DNA from 2 places in the Streptomyces sp. NBC_00988 genome. Region 1 is predicted to be linked to the other one. Evidence: riboswitches for the same ligand, from Rfam matches in the RefSeq annotation. Region 1 holds a riboswitch; the other holds the start of a gene.
The links. Region 1 has a riboswitch for cobalamin ahead of metE (5-methyltetrahydropteroyltriglutamate--homocysteine S-methyltransferase). Riboswitches for the same ligand answer to the same signal wherever they lie in the genome.
Positions count from the first base shown of each region.

Region 2: another riboswitch for cobalamin. It lies ahead of OG496_RS16220 (cobalamin biosynthesis protein); the one in region 1 lies ahead of metE (5-methyltetrahydropteroyltriglutamate--homocysteine S-methyltransferase).

Region 1 covers NZ_CP108730.1:9,482,115-9,487,857, forward strand. The annotation lists gene OG496_RS42920 (cytochrome P450) at 1-66, shown strand, start outside; gene OG496_RS42925 (polysaccharide deacetylase family protein) at 68-802, opposite strand; gene OG496_RS42930 (histidine phosphatase family protein) at 1,046-1,624, opposite strand; gene metE (5-methyltetrahydropteroyltriglutamate--homocysteine S-methyltransferase) at 1,747-4,065, opposite strand; cobalamin riboswitch at 4,207-4,433, opposite strand; gene meaB (methylmalonyl Co-A mutase-associated GTPase MeaB) at 4,545-5,528, opposite strand; gene scpA (methylmalonyl-CoA mutase) at 5,525-5,743, opposite strand, start outside.
Region 2 covers NZ_CP108730.1:3,563,013-3,568,755, forward strand. The annotation lists gene OG496_RS16200 (class II aldolase/adducin family protein) at 1-253, opposite strand, end outside; gene OG496_RS16205 (lysozyme) at 450-1,265, shown strand; gene OG496_RS16210 (inorganic phosphate transporter) at 1,364-2,626, shown strand; gene OG496_RS16215 (hypothetical protein) at 2,661-2,882, shown strand; cobalamin riboswitch at 3,017-3,159, shown strand; gene OG496_RS16220 (cobalamin biosynthesis protein) at 3,259-4,200, shown strand; gene OG496_RS16225 (cobyric acid synthase) at 4,197-5,708, shown strand; gene cobN (cobaltochelatase subunit CobN) at 5,705-5,743, shown strand, end outside.

The DNA of each region.
Region 1 (5,743 bases):
CGCCCGGTCACCATGCGGCCGACGATGATCCACCGCTCCCCGTACGCCCTGCACCTGGTCTGGTGACTCAGGGCCGGTACACCTTCCCCGGTTCCGCCTTTCCGGGCGCGAGGAGCTGCGGCACGGTCACGAACACGTACCCACGCTCCTTCAGCGCGTCGATGATGCCGGGGACGGCGGGCACGGTCCCCTTGTACAGGTCGTGCAGCAGGATGATGCCGTCCCGGGAGGCCTGGGCGAGGACACGCTTGGTGATGAGCGCGGAGTCGGTGGTCGCGTAGTCCTTGGCGGTGACGCTCCACAGCACCTCCGAGAGGCCCAACTCCCGGCAGATCTTGTGCACTTCGTCGTCGGTGCGGCCCTGCGGCGGGCGCATCAGCGTGGGCCGCTTGCCGGTGATCCGCTCTATCGCGTCGTCCGTGCGGACCAGTTCGTCGCGTATCTGCGCGGGGGTTATTCGGGTCAGGATCTTGTGGTCCCAGGTGTGGCTCGCCACCTCGTGACCCTCGGCGGCCATGCGCTCGACCAGCTCCGGGTACTTCTCGATGTGCCGCTTGCCGAGCAGGAAGAAGGTCGCCGGGACCTGCTTCTCCTTCAGGATGTCGAGCAACCGCGCCGAGTTCTCGCTGGGCCCGGCGTCGAAGGTCAGCGCGATGCACTTCGCCTCACGGCAGTCGACCGTCCCGAAACCCGCCCTCGCGGTGGCCGACGCGGCCTCGGCCCGGGCGGCGGCCGGCGCGGTCGTATCGAGCTTGGTGCACCCGCTCGACGCCAGACCCAGCACGGCAACCGCCACAAACATGCCGACGGCACGCAACCCGGCCCGTGGTCTTTCCCTCTTCTTACGCAGAGCGCTCAGTGATGGCATGCCGAGACTATACACAGCGAGTATATACGGTGTGTATAGTCGGAGAAGTTGCGGCAGTCCGGTTAGGTACAGCGCCCCATCAGGGGTGCGGGGCTGTATCGATATGCGGCTCCGCCGCGTGGCGCGACCGGCCCCCAACCGGCCCGCAGCCAGGGAACCGCAGATCCAGCGGAGCGTTCAGCGGCCCTGGCCTCCCAGCTCCCGCCCGAGCCGCAGATTCCACCGCCCGGCCCGTCCACTGAGGTCGGTCGCAGTCAGCGGCGGCACGTCAAGCCGCCAGAACGCGGGCCCAGGCGCGTCGAGGACCGTGACCGCGACGGCCCGCACGAACTCCTGCTCAACGATCGCAAGCGTCCCGCCCTCCAGCCCGCCCGCCACGTCCAGCCACCCCGCCGCCCGCTCGCGCAGCGCCCGCACCGACTCCCCGCCATGAGGCACCGCGTCCGGGTCCGTCAGCCAGGCCATCACCGCGTCCGGCTCCCGAGCCATCACCTCGTCGAGGGTCAGCCCCCGCCAGCGCCCCATGTCCAGCCCCGCCAACTCCGGCTCCGCCACGGCCGAGAGGCCCAGCGCGGACGCCGTCTCGCGGCACCGCACGGTGGGCGAGACCAGCACCCGGTCGACCGAGCGGAGCGAACCAGCGACGGACGCGGCGCGAGCCGTACCGCTCGGGTCGAGCGGGCTGCCGTCGTCGAACCGGGTCTCCCGCAGGGACCGGTTCATCGCCGGCGAGATCAAGGTGATGCGGCTGGTCACTTCGGCGCTCCAGTTCTGCGGGCTGTGCGGGATCTGCTGGCTGTGCGGGTCATCGTCTCCCACGCACCTCACGGCGGGGGCGGCCGGGAGGGTGTCCCCCCGGCCGCCCCACCACCATCGGGTCAGGACCCGGCCAGCTCCTCACGAACCGTGCGAGCCGCGGCGACCAGGTTCTCCAGGGACGCGCGGGTCTCGGGCCAGCCGCGGGTCTTCAGACCGCAGTCCGGGTTGACCCACAGCCGCTCCGCCGGGATGGCCTCAAGTCCCTTGCGCAGCAAGGCCGCTGCCTCGGCCGTGCTCGGCACGCGCGGGGAGTGGATGTCGTAGACACCCGGTCCCGCCTCGCGCGGATAACCGTGCTCGGCGAGTTCCCGCGCGACCTGCATGTGCGAGCGGGCCGCCTCCAGGCTGATGACGTCCGCGTCGAGGTCGTCGATGGCCCGCACGATGTCGCCGAACTCGGCGTAGCACATGTGGGTGTGGACCTGCGTCTCCGGACGGACGCCGGCGGTGGTCAGCCGGAACGCCTCCGTGGCCCAGGCGAGATACGCCCCCCGGTCCGCCGCGCGCAGCGGGAGGGTCTCGCGCAGGGCGGGTTCGTCGACCTGGATGACCGAAGTCCCGGCCGTCTCAAGGTCGTTGACCTCGTCGCGCAGGGCGAGTGCGACCTGCCGGGCGGTGTCGCCGAGCGGCTGGTCGTCGCGGACGAAGGACCAGGCGAGCATGGTGACCGGCCCGGTGAGCATGCCCTTGACCGGGCGCGAGGTGAGCGACTGGGCGTACGTCGTCCAGCGGACCGTCATCGGTTCGGGGCGGGAGATGTCGCCGGCCAGGATCGGCGGGCGGACGTAACGGGTGCCGTACGACTGGACCCAGCCGTGCTGCGTGGCGAGGTAGCCCGTCAGCTGCTCGGCGAAGTACTGGACCATGTCGTTGCGTTCGGGCTCGCCGTGCACGAGGACGTCGAGGCCGGTCTTCTCCTGGTAGGAGATGACCTCGCCGATCTCCGCCTTGATGCGCTCCTCGTAACCGGCCGTGTCGATCCGCCGCGCCCTCAAGTCGGCCCGCGCGGTGCGTAGTTCGGCGGTCTGCGGGAACGAACCGATCGTGGTCGTCGGCAGCGGCGGCAGCCCGAGATGCGCGCGCTGCGACGCGGTCCGCTCGGCGTACGGCCGGGAGCGGCGGGCGTCGGTGTCCGTGACCGCGGCGGCCCGGGTCCGCACGGCGGGATCGCGGGTGAGTGCCGAACCGGCGCGGGAGGCCAAGTCGGCCCGGTTGGCGGCGAGTTCGGCGGCGATCGTGTCGGTGCCCTGGGCCAGGCCCTTGGCGAGCGTGACGATCTCGCCGGTCTTCTGCCGCGCGAACGCGAGCCAGCGCAGGATCTGCGGCTCGATGTCCCGCTCGGCGGCTGCGTCGAGCGGCACGTGCAGCAGCGAGCAGGAGGCGGCCACATCGACCCGGTCGGCGAGACCGAGCAACGTGCCCAGTGTGGCAAGGGACTTGGTGAGGTCGTTGACCCAGACGTTACGGCCGTTGACCACACCGGCGACCAGCCGCTTGCCGGGCAGTCCGCCGACGGCGGCGAGGGCGTCCAGGTTGGCGGCGGCGGACTCGGTGAAGTCGAGCGCGAGGCCCTCCACGGGCGCCTTCGCGAGGACCGGCAACGCGTCGCCGAGCCGGTCGAAGTAGGAGGCGACGAGCAGCTTCGGCCGGTCGGTGAGGGCGCCGAGGTCGCGGTAGGCGCGGGTGGTGGCGCTCAGTTCGGCCGGGGTGCGGTCCTGGACCAGGGCGGGCTCGTCGAGCTGCACCCACTCCGCGCCCGCCGCACGGAGGTCGGCGAGGACCTCGGCGTACACGGGCAGCAGCCGGTCCAGGAGGGTCAGCGGATCGAAGTCCGTGGGCACGCCGGGTGCGGGCTTGGCGAGCAGGAGGTAGGTGACCGGGCCGACGAGCACCGGGCGGGCGGTCAGGCCCAGGGCGAGGGCCTCCTTCAACTCCGCCACCTGCTTGGTGGAGTCGGTGGTGAAGACGGTGTCCGGGCCCAACTCGGGCACCAGATAGTGGTAGTTGGTGTCGAACCACTTCGTCATCTCCAGCGGCGCCACGTCCTGCGTGCCGCGCGCCATCGCGAAGTACCCGTCCAGCGCGTCGAGTTCGACGGCGGCGCGGTGGCGTTCGGGGATCGCGCCGACCATGACGGTGGTGTCGAGGACGTGGTCGTAGTACGAGAAGTCGCCGGTCGGGACCTCGTGGATGCCGGCGTCCGTCAGTTGCCGCCAGTTGGTGCGGCGCAGTTCGGCGGCGGTGGTGCGGAGGGTGTCGGCGTCGACGCGGGCCTTCCAGTAGCCCTCGATGGCCTTCTTGAGTTCCCGGCCCCTGCCCTGGCGGGGGTAGCCGTAGACGGTTGCCCGTGCTGCCGCGGCTGCGGACTTCGGTGTCACGGAAATCTCCTTCGCGAGATATCTCCCTGGATCCCGGTGTCGGGACGTGAGCGCGAAGGAACGCCAGATCGGAGGGTTGTTGTGTCCGCCGATGTGTACGCCGACCCGCCCACGAGGTCACCGGGATTCCGCGCGCGAATGCTTCGCGTGCGGGCAGGTGGCAGGTCTTCGGACTTGCGGGCACGGCCTCCTGCGAACCGGAGGACACCTACTGGCCGTCGCTTCCCAGGTCCTGTTGCGGGGCCCAGTGCGTATGACGGCGGTCGTTCCCGCTTACCGCTGCGGGGCAGTCCCGGAATTTCACCGGGTTCCCTCTTGCGACGCGTTCCGTCTGGCTGACGGGGCGAACCAGCTGCGCGGCCAGCCTAAAGGGTCTGGGGTGGATGCGTCGATTTTTTGGGTGCCGGCCGGGGGCTGGTCGCGCTCACGTGGCGGAGCCGCACATCGATACAGCCCCGCGCCCCTGAAAACAGGTTGGGTCAGTTGGGCGGGATGCCGAAGGCTCGCAGGATCTGTTCTGCCGCCAGGGTTGCTGTCAACTCGCCCTCGCGAACCTGGCGTTCCAGGTCCGGGGCGAGAGCGCGCACCGTCGGGTCGGCGTGCAGACGGCCCAGGAGTTCGTCTCGGACCATCGTCCAGGTCCAATCCACCTGCTGCTCGCGGCGCTTCGCGGCCAGGCGGCCCGTGGAGTCCAGCAGCGAACGGTGTTGTTCCAGGCGCTCCCAGACCGTGTCCAGGCCCGTGCCCTCGCGTGCGCTGCAGCTCAGTACCGGTGGGGTCCAGGCCGCGTCGGCGGGATGCATCAGCCTTAGCGCGCCCGCCAGTTCACGTGCCGCGCTCTTCGCGTCGCGCTCGTGCGGGCCGTCCGCCTTGTTGACGGCGATGACGTCCGCCAGCTCCAGGACGCCCTTCTTGATGCCCTGTAGTTGGTCGCCGGTGCGGGCCAGGGTCAGCAACAGGAAGGAGTCGACCATGTTCGCGACCGCCGTTTCCGACTGGCCCACGCCTACCGTCTCCACGAGGACGACGTCGTAGCCCGCCGCTTCCATCACCACGATCGACTCGCGGGTCGCCTTCGCGACGCCGCCGAGGGTGCCGGCGGTGGGGGAGGGGCGGACGAAGGCCGCCGGGTCCACGGCCAGGCGTTCCATGCGGGTCTTGTCGCCGAGGATCGAGCCGCCCGTGCGGGTCGACGACGGGTCCACGGCCAGCACCGCGACCCGGAAGCCCTGCGAGGTCAGCAGCGTGCCGAAGGCGTCGATGAACGTCGACTTGCCGACGCCCGGTACGCCGCTGATGCCGATCCGGCGGGCCTGGCCGCTGTGCGGGAGCAGTTCGGTCAGCAACTCCTGGGCCATGACCCGGTGTTGGGGCTTGGTCGACTCGACGAGGGTGATGGCACGGGCCACCAGGGCCCGCTTGCCGTCGAGCACGCCCTTCACATAGGTGTCGACCTCGATCACAGGGTGTGCCCGAGGTCGGCGGCCAGGCGTCGCACCAGGTCGTGGGCCGCGTCCGGGATCACCGTCCCGGGCGGGAACACGGCCGCCGCGCCCATCTCCAGGAGGGTGGGGACGTCCTGCGGCGGGATGACTCCGCCGACCACGATCATGATGTCCTCGCGGCCCTCTTCGGCGAGCGATTCCTTCAACGCCGGTACGAGGGTGAGGTGTCCGGC
Region 2 (5,743 bases), 5.9 Mb from region 1:
TGTCGGCGGGTGCGAGGCGGTCGTAGGGGACGCCCGACGGTGTGACCAGGACCGTGTCGCCGACGCGCACCGAGACGTTTCCGGAGGTGCCGACGACGAGGCCGTCGGAGACCGTCCGGCGGGCGGTCGTGACGAGCGCGCCCCAGGCGTGCGCCTCCTCGGCGCGCACACTCCTCCTCCGCGCCTCCCCCACAACTCCCGCGCTCTCCCGGGCGCCCCGCCCGTCCCACTGGTCCCGCCGTTGCTCAGCCATGCCGCGATCCTGTCAGCCGGTGCCCCAACGCACGTTCGGGCGAAGGCACTTTAGGCCGGAAGCCTCGCATCCGAAAGATGACATATGGGCGTTAATCGCCCACTCCGGCCGCTTGGCCGGAGACCGACCGGCGTTGACGGATCTTCCAATAACCTCTGGGAGATTTGTCGTGCACGCCGCCATTCCCGGGGGAAACATGGCCCGTGATCGCAAACCGTCCCTGACCCGCGTCCGCACCCGCACCCGCACCGGCATCCGCCTCCGCCCCCACCCCCGCGCCCGCCTCGCCGCGGCCGCCGTCGCCGCGCTCACCGTCGGCGCGACCACCCTCGCGCTCGCCGAGATCCCGGCCGCCGCCGCAGGCATCGCCGCGAGCGCGACGAAGGGCCACGACGTCTCCTCGCACCAGAAGAACGTCAACTGGCCGAGCGCGAAGGCGAAGGGCGCCACGTTCGTCTACGTCAAGGCGACCGAGTCGACGACCTACCGCAACCCGTACTTCAGCCAGCAGTACGACGGCGCCCGCAAGGCCGGCATCATCCGCGGCGCGTACCACTTCGCCCTGCCGGACAGGTCGTCGGGCGCGAGCCAGGCCGCGTACTTCGTGGCGCACGGCGGCGACTGGAAGGCGGACGGCTGGACGCTGCCGCCCGCGCTGGACATCGAATACAACCCGTACGACAAGAAGCACGGCTGCTACGGCCTGAGCAAGGCCAAGATGGTCAGCTGGATCAAGGCCTTCAGCGCCGAGGTGAACCGGGAGACCGGCCGCCGTCCGGTGATCTACACGACCACCCTGTGGTGGAAGACCTGCACGGGCGACAACAGCTCCCTGGCCTCGACACACGCGCTGTGGATCGCCCGCCACGCGTCGGCGGACGCGGGCTCGCTGCCCGCCGGATGGTCGTACTGGACCTTCTGGCAGTACGACAACAGCGGGAGCCTGCCGGGTGACCAGAATCTCTTCAACGGGACGGTGAGCCAGCTGCGGAAGTTCGCCCGCGGATACTAGGCAATCCGGACACCACCGATACCCCCTCAGTTCATCTTCCGTTCACCCAGATTGCCTACGGTCAACGCGCCGATGACTTCGAACGATTGCCTGGGTAAATGGAAAGCTTCTCGCTGATCCTCGCGATTGTGGTGATCACCGCACTCGCGTTCGATTTCACGAACGGTTTCCACGACACGGCCAACGCGATGGCCACCACCATCTCGACCGGTGCGCTCAAGCCCAAGGTCGCGGTGGCCATGTCGGCCACCCTCAACCTGGTGGGCGCTTTTCTGTCCGTGGAGGTCGCCAACACGATCTCCAAGGGGCTCGTCGATGAGAGCGGCATCCGTCCCGAGGTCATTTTCGCCGCCCTCGTCGGCGCGATCCTCTGGAACCTGGTGACCTGGCTCGTCGGCCTGCCGTCCAGTTCCTCGCACGCCCTGATGGGCGGTCTGATCGGCGCCACCATCGCCTCGGCCGGCACCGGCGCGGTCCACGGCGACGTCCTGGTCACCAAGGTCCTGCTCCCGGCGGTCGCCGCCCCGGTCGTCGCGGGCATCGCGGCGATGCTCGCCACCCGCTTCTCCTACGCCCTGAGCCGCAACGCGGGCGGCAAGGCCGCCGACAAGGGCTTCCGCGTCGGCCAGATCGCCTCCGCCGGACTGGTCTCGCTGGCCCACGGCACGAACGACGCGCAGAAGACGATGGGCATCATCACCCTCGCCCTGATCGCCGGCGGCTCCATCGCCCCCGACTCGGACCCGCCCACCTGGGTCATCCTCTCCGCGGGCCTCGCCATCGCGATGGGCACCTACATCGGCGGCTGGCGCATCATCCGCACGATGGGCAAGGGCCTGACCGACCTCCAGCCGCAGCAGGGCTTCGCCGCCCAGACCAGCGCGGCCGCGGTCATCCTGGCCTCGTCGCACATCGGCTTCTCGCTCTCCACCACGCACGCCGTCTCCGGCTCGGTGATGGGCGCGGGCCTCGGCCGCAAGGGCGGTGTCGTCCGCTGGTCGACCGCCACCCGGATGTTCGTCGCCTGGGGTCTGACGCTGCCGGCCGCCGCGCTGGTCGGCGCGCTCGCCGAGTCCGTGACCGACCTCGGCGACTGGGGCACCGCGCTGGTGGCCGTCTTCCTGGTCGCCTCCAGCACCGGCATCTGGCTGCTCTCCCGCCGCCAGGTCGTCGACGCCTCGAACGTCAACGAGGTCGACGAACCGGCCGGCGTGGTGACCACCGCGATCGCCGCCGTGACCCCGCCGCCCCCGTCGGTAGCCCTCTCTGAGGGTCTGACGGCGACGATCCCCTCGCCGCCCGTGAACCCGGCCCCCATCGTGCAGTCCGACCCGGCGACACCGCCGGCCGCCGCCGTCTGAGCCCCGCGCCCCGGACACGAAGGAACGAATCAGCATGCACATCGACTGGGCAGCCCTCGGCTCCGTCTTCGGCGTCAGCCTCGTCGCCACCGTCTCCCTGGTGGCCGTCTTCACCCTCGGCATCGTCGGCCTCTCCCGCCGCGAACGCGCCACCGCCCAGGGCGACTCCGCGCCTCTCGCCCTGACCGGCGCGTACGCCTGCTTCGCGGCCTGCGCGGCGGCGGTGGCGTACGGGATCTATCTGATCGTGGCCTGACCGGCCGCCAGTTGAACGGAACGTGGGGTGCGGGACGGATCGCCGTCCCGCACCCCACGTCCGCGTGACCCCTCCGCCCCCTCGCGTGTGGGCATCAGCACACTCCGTCCCCGCAGGTCAACAGCAAGTTGACGGCCCTTCCAACAGCATGGTGGACTGCCGGAGCCATATACGGCGGCAGGAGAGGAAGCCGGTGCGAATCCGGCGCGGTCCCGCCACTGTCACCGGGGTAGACACCCCCGGGAGCCAGGAACTCTCACCGCCGGTCTCGTCGAACCAGGGCGTGGACACCCTGAGTGAGGACATATCGCCATGCTCGGCTGCCGTTCGAGGTCCCGTACCCACGCAGTGCCCGCCCCAGCGATCGGCTGAGCCGATGCGTGCCGATCGCGTCTTCGCGTACGGCGCCGCCGCCGGCCTCCTCGGCGACCACCTGCTCGGCGATCCCCGCCGCGGGCATCCGGTCGCCGCCTTCGGCCGTGCCGCCGGCGCCGTGGAACGCCTGCTGTGGCGCGACCACCGGGGCTGGGGCGCCCTGCACACCGCCGTGTGCGTGGGTGGCACCATCACCCTCGCCGCCGCGGCCACTTCGGCCCTACGACCGTCCCGTACGGCCTCTGCCGCCCTCACCGCCGCCGCCACCTGGGCCGTCGTCGGCGGGACCTCCCTCGCGCGCGAGGCCGGGGTCGTCGGGCGGGCGCTGGAGGCCGGGGACATCGACGCCGCACGGGCGCGCCTGCCGCACCTCTGCGGGCGGGACCCGCAGGCCCTCGACGCCGACGGGATCGCCCGGGCCGTCGTCGAGTCCGTCGCCGAGAACACCTCCGACGCTGTCGTCGGCGCCCTGGTCTGGGGCGGCATCGCGGGCGTCCCGGGCCTGCTCGGGTTCCGGGCCGTGAACACGCTCGACGCCATGGTCGGCCACAAGTCGGCCAAGTACCGCCGCTACGGCTGGGCTTCGGCCCGCCTCGACGACGTCGCCGGCTGGCCGGGCGCCCGCCTCACCGCCGCCCTCGCGACCGTCGCGGGCGGCGACCCGCGCGGAGCCGCCCGCGCCTGGCGCACCGACGCCCGCAAACACCCCAGCCCCAACGCCGGCCCCGTGGAGGCCTCCTTCGCGGGCGCCCTCGGCGTGCGCCTCGGCGGGACGCTCTCCTACGGCGGCCGGGTCGAGCACCGGCCCGTGCTCAACGGAGACGGTCGCCCCGTCGCCGTACCGGACATCGCGCGTGCCGTACGGCTGTCCCGGCGGGTCGGTCTGCTCGCGCTCGGGGTCAGTGTCGCCGGGCGGTTGCTCGTGAAGGGACGGAAGTCATGAGCGGCGGCGGGCTGTTGGTGGCCGGCACCACCTCGGACGCCGGCAAGAGTGTCGTGACCGCCGGGATCTGCCGGTGGCTGGTGCGGCAGGGCGTGAAGGTCGCGCCGTTCAAGGCACAGAACATGTCGCTGAACTCGTTCGTGACGCGCGAGGGCGCCGAGATCGGGCGGGCGCAGGCCATGCAGGCGCAGGCGTGCCGGATCGAGCCGACCGCGCTGATGAATCCCGTGCTGCTGAAGCCGGGCAGCGACCGCACCAGCCAAGTCGTGCTGATGGGCAGGCCCGTTGGCGAGATGAGTGCCCGTGGCTATCACGGCGGGCGGCAAGAGGCCCTGCTCGGCACGGTGTTGGACTGTCTCGCCGAGTTGCGGGGCACGTATGACGCGGTGATCTGTGAGGGGGCCGGTTCGCCCGCCGAGATCAATCTGCGGCGGACCGACATCGTGAACATGGGCATCGCGCGCAATGCCCGACTGCCCGTGCTCGTGGTCGGCGACATCGACCGCGGGGGCGTCTTCGCCTCCTTCTTCGGGACCGTCGCGCTGCTCAGCCCCGAGGACCAGGCGTTCGTCGCCGGGTTCCTCGTCAACAAGTTCCGCGGCGATGTGTCGCTGCTGGAACCGGGGTTGGAGATGCTGCTCGGCCTCACCGGGCGGCGGACGTACGGCGTGCTGCCGTTCCGGCACGGGCTCGGGATCGACGAGGAGGACGGGCTGCGCATCTCGTCGCGCGGCACCGTGCGCGAGTCGAACACCGCGCCGCCGGTCGGCGAGGACGTGCTGCGGGTCGCCGTCTGCGCGATCCCCCTCATGTCCAACTTCACCGACGTGGACGCGCTGGCCGCCGAACCGGGCGTCGTGGTGCGGTTCGTGGACCGGCCGGAGGAGTTGGCCGACGCGGACCTCGTCGTGATTCCGGGGACCCGGGGGACGGTGAAGGCGCTGGAGTGGCTGCGGGAGCGCGGCCTCGCCGACGCCCTCGTCCGCAGGGCCGCCGAGCAGCGGCCGACTCTCGGTATCTGCGGTGGCTTTCAGATCCTCGGCGAGCACATCGACGACGAGGTCGAGAGCCGGCAGGGCTCGGTCGACGGGCTCGGCGTCCTGCCGCTGCGCGTGCGGTTCGCGCGCGAGAAGACCCTCACCCGGCCGGTGGGCGAAGCCCTCGGCGAGCCGGTCGAGGGATACGAGATCCATCACGGGGTGGCCCAACTCACCGGCGGGGATGCCTTCTTGGACGGGTGCCGGGTCGGTCAGACCTGGGGTACCCACTGGCACGGCTCGCTGGAGTCGGACGGGTTCCGGCGGGCGTTCCTGCGCGAGGTCGCGGCCGCCGCGGGCCGCCGGTTCGTGCCGGCGCCCGACACCTCGTTCGCCGCGCTGCGCGAGGAGCAGCTCGACCGGCTCGGCGACCTCATCGAACAGCACGCGGACACGGACGCGCTCTGGCGACTCATCGAGTCCGGCGCGCCGCAAGGACTGCCTTTCATTCCACCGGGAGCGCCCGCATGAGCACAGTGTTGTTGTTGTCGACCGCCGACACGGAT